DNA from 3 places in the Nocardioides sp. LML1-1-1.1 genome. Region 1 is predicted to be linked to each of the others. Evidence: predicted binding sites of a transcription regulator. Region 1 holds the regulator's gene; each other region holds the start of a gene.
The links. Region 1 encodes HrcA, which represses chaperone genes, less so after heat shock. Its sites were predicted from a motif close to TTGGCACTCGNNNNNNNCGAGTGCCAA; they were not measured.

Region 1 (2,262 bases):
TGCCGTGGCGGGAGAACGTCGGGTGCGGGGCGACGTGGATCTCGACGTACAGGTCGCCGGCGGGACCGCCGCCGGGACCGACCTCGCCCTGCTCGCTGAGCTGGACCCGGGTGCCGGTGTCGACGCCCGCGGGGATCTTGACCGTCAGCGAGCGGCGCGAGCGGACCCGGCCGTCACCGGCGCACTCGCGGCACGGGTCGGGGATGATCGAGCCGAAGCCGCGGCAGGCCGCGCACGGGCGCAGGGTGCGGATCTCGCCGAGGAACGAACGCTGCACGTGCGCCACCTCGCCGGCCCCGCGGCAGGTCTCGCACGGCACCGGCTGGCTGCCGGGGGCGGCTCCGTCGCCACCACAGGTGGTGCAGCGCACGGCGGTGTCGACCTTGAGCTCGCGGGAGACGCCGAAGGCGGCCTCGGCGAGGTCGACCTCGAGCCGGATGAGGGCGTCCTGGCCGCGTCGTACCCGCGGCCGGGGGCCGCGCCCGCCGCCGCCACCGGGACCGCCCTGGCCGCCGAAGAAGGCGTCCATGATGTCGGTGAAGGAGAAGCCCGCGCCCTGGCCGCCACCGAAGCCGCCGCCGAACGGGTCGCCACCGCGGTCGTACGACGCCCGCTTCTGCGGGTCGGAGAGGATCTCGTAGGCCGCGGTGACCTGCTTGAACCGCTCCTGGCTCGCCTCGTCCGGATTGACGTCGGGGTGGAGCTGCCGGGCCAGCTTGCGGTAGGCCTTCTTGATCGTGTCGGCGTCCGCGTCGCGGGCGACACCGAGCAGCTCGTAGAGGTCTTGGCTCACTTCTCTTCTTCTCAGCTCTCGTCGAGGATGCGCGAGACGTAGCGCGCCACCGCGCGCACCGCCGCCATCGTTCCTGGGTAGTCCATGCGGGTGGGGCCGACGATCCCCAGCGACGCCAGTGCGTCGTCGGGGCCGTAGCCGGTCGCCACGACGCTCGTCGAGGACAGCTCCTGGTAGGGGCCCTCGGCACCGATCCGGACCGTCACCGCGCCGCCCGTGGTCGCCTCGCCGAGCAGCTTGAGCAGGATGACCTGCTCCTCCAGCGCCTCGAGCAGGGGGCGCACGGAGGTCTCGAAGCTGTCGCCGAAGCGGGCCAGGTTGGCGGTGCCGGCCACCATGATCCGCTCGTCGGAGCGGTGGTCGCTCATCGCCTCCACCAGCGCCTCGACCACGGCCCGGGTGGCCGCCGGGGCGTCCTCGCCCTCGGGGACGCGGACGAGGTCGCCGAGCGCGCTCGCCGCGTCGCCGATCAGCTCGCCGGTGGCCGCGAGGTTGACCCGCGAGCGGAGCGCGGCCAGCTCGTCGTCGGCGAGGTCGGCGTCGAGCTCGACGTGACGCTGCTCGACCCGGCCGGTGCTGAGGATGAGCACGAGCAGCAGGCGGGTCGGGGTGAGCGCGACGACCTCCACGTGGCGCACCGTGGAGCGCGACAGCGTGGGGTACTGCACGACCGCGACCTGCCGGGTCAGCTGGGCGAGCAGCCGCACCGAGCGGTGCACCACGTCGTCGAGGTCGACGGCGCCGTCGAGGAAGCTCGCGATCGCGCGGCGCTCGGCTGTCGTGGTCGGCTTGACGGTCGAGAGCCGGTCGACGAAGAGCCGGTAGCCCTTGTCGGTCGGCACCCGGCCCGCGCTCGTGTGCGGCTGGTGGAGGTAGCCCTCGTCCTCCAGGGCGGCCATGTCGTTGCGGATGGTCGCCGGCGAGACGTTGAGGCTGTGCCGCTCGACCAGCGCCTTGGAGCCGACCGGCTCCTCGGTGGCGACGTAGTCCTCGACGATGGCGCGCAGCACGGCGAGCCGACGCTCCTCCTGCATGCCACCTCCTGGACTCGGCACTTCACCCGGCGGGTCACTGGCACTCCACGGACCGGAGTGCCAATGCTACCCACCGCACCCCCGATCGGCGGGACCGGCGAGACACCGCTTTGCCCGGATCGCGAAGTAGGTTAGGCTCACCTAAACACGCTCGATCACTCGACCAAGGGAGACGGCATGTCCCTCGACCCCGGCATCGACGCCGGCCGCGCCGACGTCCAGCGCCTGGCCGCCGCGGCCCGCAGCATCCTGGCCTGCCCGTCCGACGTACGGCTGGTGGTCGACGGGATCGACGACGTGACCGAGGGCCTCGCCGACGCCCACCTGGAGATGCAGGAGCACGAGGGCCGCCCGCTCTTCTCCTGCCCCGCCGACTCCGCGCTGGCCGTCGCCGCGACCGACGGCCGCGGCGCGCTGCTCACCCTGCACAGCGGG
Region 2 (2,262 bases), on a different contig from region 1:
TCCTGCAGGATCGCCTTGCGGCGGTCACCGAAGCCGGGGGCCTTGCCCGCGACGGCGGTGAAGGTGCCGCGGATCTTGTTGACGACCAGGGTGGAGAGCGCCTCGCCCTCGACGTCCTCGGCGAGGATGAAGAGCGGCTTGCCGGTCTGGATGACCTTCTCCAGCAGCGGCAGGAGCTCGGCGATCGCGGAGATCTTGCCCTGGTTGATGAGGATGTAGGGGTCGTCGAGGACGGCCTCCTGACGCTCCGCGTCGGTCACGAAGTAGGCCGAGTTGAAGCCCTTGTCGAACTGCATGCCCTCGGTGAACTCGAGCTCGGTCGAGGGGGTGTTGGACTCCTCGACCGTGATCACGCCGTCCTTGCCGACCTTGCTGAAGGCCTCGGCGAGCAGGTCGCCGATGTGGCTGTCACGCGAGGAGACGGTCGCCACGGAGGCGATGTCCTTCTCGTCGTCGACCTCGCGGGCGGCGGCGGTGAGCGCCTCGCTCACGGCGGCGGCGGCGGCGTCGAGGCCGCGCTTGAGACCCAGCGGGTTGGCACCGGCCGCGACGGCGCGCAGGCCCTCGTGGACGAGCGCCTGGGCGAGCACGGTCGCGGTCGTCGTACCGTCACCGGCGACGTCGTTGGTCTTGGTCGCGACCTCCTTGGTGAGCTGGGCACCGAGGTTCTCGTACGGGTCGTCCAGCTCGACCTCACGCGCGACGGTCACGCCGTCGTTGGTGATCGTCGGGGCGCCCCACTTCTTGTCGAGGACGACGTAGCGGCCCTTGGGGCCGAGGGTCACCTTGACGGTGTTGGCGAGGGCGTCGACGCCGCGCTCCAGCGCGCGCCGGGCGTTCTCGTCGAACTCCAGGATCTTGGGCACTGCTTGCTCCTTGGGGTGGAAAGACGTCCGCCCGGGGCGTCGACGGGGACGGCCCGGGCGGACGGTGGGTCGAAGATCAGGCCAGGACCGCGAGCACGTCGCGGGCCGAGAGGATGAGGAACTCCTCGCCGGCGTACTTGACCTCGGTGCCGCCGTACTTGCTGTAGATGACCTTGTCACCCACGGCCACGTCGAGCGGGACGCGGTTGCCGTTGTCGTCGATGCGGCCGGGGCCGATCGCGAGGACCTCGCCCTCCTGGGGCTTCTCCTTGGCGGTGTCGGGGATGACCAGGCCGGAAGCGGTGGTCTGCTCCGCCTCGACGGCCTTGACGACGATCCGGTCCTCGAGCGGCTTGATGTTGACCGACACGATGTCGACCTCCACTTTCTAGGGCTGACGTTGAGTGCTGCTGTTCGCGGTCCGGCCCGGAGGCCGGCTGGCACACTCGGTCCGAGAGTGCCAGTGACGAAACTAGCACTCACCGCAAGTGAGTGCCAGAGCACCCCGTGCTCCGGGCGGCGCAGGTCCCTACCAAAGTCGGTTGCAGCCGAGGGCCGTCGACCGGCAGCGTTCTCACCATGTTCGCTGCGCTGGGTCGGTTCGTGACCCGTTTCCGTTGGTTCATCATCGCCGCGTGGATCGTGCTGGCGGGCGTCGTCGCGACGCTCGCGCCCGCGCTGGAGTCCACCCAGGACAACTCCGAGTTCCTCCCCGACCACTACGAGTCGATCCAGGCCGCGAAGCTGCAGGACGAGAAGTTCTCCGACGCCTTCTCCCCCGGGGCGATCCTCGTCGTCGAGCGCAAGGACGGCGCCAAGCTGACGGCCGCCGACCAGGCCGAGGTCGGCACGCTGGCCAAGGACCTGGCGCCGAAGCTGGGCACGAAGACCTTCCAGCAGCTGGTCGTCGCCCAGGGCCAGGACGGGAAGCCGAACCTCTCCGACGACGGCACCGTCATGTTCGCCATCGTGCCGCTCGCGGAGGACGCCACGGGCTACGACAGCCAGGCGATCGACGACGGCAAGGACATGCGCTCGGAGATCAAGGAGCTGACCAAGGGCAGCGACCTGGAGGTCAAGACCACCGGCGCGGTGCCGCAGAGCCTGGACTCGCAGGAGTCCGGCGAGGACACCCTGACCATCGTCGCCATCGCCACCGTCGTCCTCATCGTCGGCCTGCTGGCCCTCATCTTCCGCAGCGTTCTGATCTGCCTGCTGCCCCTGGTCGTGGTCGGCGTCGTGTCCACGATCGCCACCGGCGCGATCGCCTGGGCCAACGACCTGTTCGACCTCAAGGCCGACGCCTCGGTGCAGCAGATCCTCGTCGTGGTGCTCTACGGGGTCGGGACCGACTACATCCTGTTCTTCCTCTTCCGGCACCGCGAACGACTGCGCC
Region 3 (2,262 bases), on a different contig from region 1:
TTCTCCTCAATTCCGAGACATATGGCGGTGGTGGTGCTACTCAGCATGGCAACCTATCTGCGACGCCACGTATAAGTCACGTACGACGCGACCGAGGCCGAGGTGACCTCCTCCACGTCCGCGACGGGCAGGGCGAGCACGACGAGCCGTCCCGGCAGGGCGCCGTCGCTCGTCGTACCGGCCTCGGGGAGGGCCAGCACCAGGGCGTCGGCGGCCAGCGGGCGGGCGTTCCCGCCGCGCGGGTCGGTGGCCAGGAGGTCGATCCGGTCGCCCACCGTGAGCAGCGTCGCCTGGCCCGGGTCGGAGAGCCGGACCGGTGCCGCGACGGTCCCGGCGGGCTGGGCGTCGGCCAGTCCCGCACCCACCAGGCGTACGTCGGTGACCGGCTCGCCCGCACGCAGCGGCGCCGCCAGCGTCCGGCCCTCGGGGCGGCCCACCGCGCCCGCCGGGACGACGCCCGCGGGCACCGTCACCTCGGTGAGGTCGCCGCTGGCGAGCACGTGGCCGGCGGGCAGGTCGTGGCCGGCGACCAGCACGCCGACGCTCGGCGGGTCGGGCGGGGCGAGCGCGTGGAGGCCCGCGGCGACGGCGCCGGCGGCGAGCAGGGCGGCGAGCGGGCGGCGCCGGCGCAGCACGCGGCGGCGGAGCTCGGTCAGGGCGGTGGCGGCACGGCGCCGGGAGGTGTCCATGCCCGGCACGCTAGGCCGGTCAGCGTGGGCGTGCGGGCCTCATCCACAGGCCCCCGGACCTCAGGCGGAGGAAGCCGCCGCGCCGGTGCTGGAGGAGCTGCTCGACGAGGTGCTGGCCGGCTTGGCCGAGGAGCTGTCCGAGGAGCTCGCGGCCGGCGTCGAGGGGGTCGCCGAGGTCGACGAGCCGGTGCTGCTGGTGCTGCTGGTCTCGGTGGACGAGCTCGAGGAGCGGCTGTCGGTCTTGTAGAAGCCGGAGCCCTTGAAGACCACGCCGACCGAGTTGAAGACCTTGCGCAGCCGGCCGTCGCACTCCGGGCAGACCGTGAGGGCGTCGTCGCTGAAGCTCTGGAACTGCTCGAACGCGTGACCGCACGCGGTGCAGAGGTACTGATAGGTGGGCATCGGCGAACTCCGTGTTGGCACTCTCGACTTTCGAGTGCCAATGGTACGGCACGCCCGGGAGTCCGTGGGCATCGTGCCGGACCCACCCGGCACAATGGCGCCACCATGGTGGAGGGAAGCAGCAGCAACGAGGACACGCCCGTCGCGGCGCCGGCGGACCGCTCGCGGCGGGGGTTCCGTGCGTGGTCACGACCGCTGCGCTGGATGGCCGGCCTCGCCGTGCTCCTGGTGCTGGTGCTCGTCGCCGGCCTGGTCACCGCGGTCGTCGTCGTCCGCCGGCCGTGGCCGCAGACCAGCGGCACGCTGGAGCTCTCCGGCCTCGAGGGCGAGGCGCGGGTGGTCCGCGACGGCGCCGGCATCCCGCAGATCTACGCCGACTCGATGCACGACCTGATGATGGCCCAGGGCTTCGTGGCCGCCCAGGACCGGTTCTTCGAGATGGACGTCCGCCGCCACGCCACCGCGGGCCGGCTCTCCGAGCTGTTCGGCGAGGCCGGCCTGGAGAGCGACCTCGTGGTGCGCACCCTGGGCTGGCGCCGGGTGGCCGAGCAGGAGCTGACCATGCTCCGGCCGGCGACCCGCAGCGCGCTCGACGCCTACGCCGAGGGTGTCAACGCCTACCTCGCCGATCGCTCCACCTCCGAGATGGCGCTGGAGTACACCCTGCTCGGTGTGACCGGGCTCGACTACACGCCGGAGAAGTGGACGGCCGTCGACTCCATCGCCTGGCTCAAGGCGATGGCCTGGGACCTGCGCGGCAACCTCGAGGAGGAGATCGGCCGGGCGCTGACGACGGCTGCCGTGGGGGAGGAGGACGCCGCGGAGCTCTACCCGGCGTACCCCTTCCAGCGGCACCCGCCGATCGTCCAGCAGGGTGGCCTGGTCGGCAAGCAGTTCGACCAGGACGCCGACGGCACCGGCTCCGCGCCGCTGCGGCGGCCCGCTCCCGGCGGTCACCGCACGCTCGCGGCGCTCGCCGCGGTCAAGGGGGCGCTGGCCGGCGTACCGGCGCTGCTCGGGAAGGGCGACGGACTCGGCAGCAACAGCTGGGTCGTCGACGGCGACCACACCAGCACCGGCGCGCCGATCCTCGCCAACGACCCGCACCTGGGCGTCTCCCTGCCCGGCGTGTGGACCCAGGTGGGCCTGCACTGCCGCACCATCTCCGCCG

Region 2: groES (co-chaperone GroES) is a predicted target of HrcA. The motif match lies at 1,339-1,365, and genes of this name have one in related genera.
Region 3: MRBLML1_RS20925 (FmdB family zinc ribbon protein) is a predicted target of HrcA. The motif match lies at 1,106-1,132, and genes of this name have one in related genera.

The regions. Positions count from the first base shown of each region.
Region 1 covers NZ_JBEGHK010000007.1:78,769-81,030, forward strand. The annotation lists gene dnaJ (molecular chaperone DnaJ) at 1-793, opposite strand, end outside; gene hrcA (heat-inducible transcriptional repressor HrcA) at 805-1,827, opposite strand; gene MRBLML1_RS21435 (hypothetical protein) at 2,005-2,262, shown strand, end outside.
Region 2 covers NZ_JBEGHK010000001.1:86,801-89,062, forward strand. The annotation lists gene groL (chaperonin GroEL) at 1-866, opposite strand, end outside; gene groES (co-chaperone GroES) at 943-1,236, opposite strand; gene MRBLML1_RS00395 (MMPL family transporter) at 1,446-2,262, shown strand, end outside.
Region 3 covers NZ_JBEGHK010000006.1:349,562-351,823, forward strand. The annotation lists gene MRBLML1_RS20920 (SAF domain-containing protein) at 54-689, opposite strand; gene MRBLML1_RS20925 (FmdB family zinc ribbon protein) at 750-1,091, opposite strand; gene MRBLML1_RS20930 (penicillin acylase family protein) at 1,197-2,262, shown strand, end outside.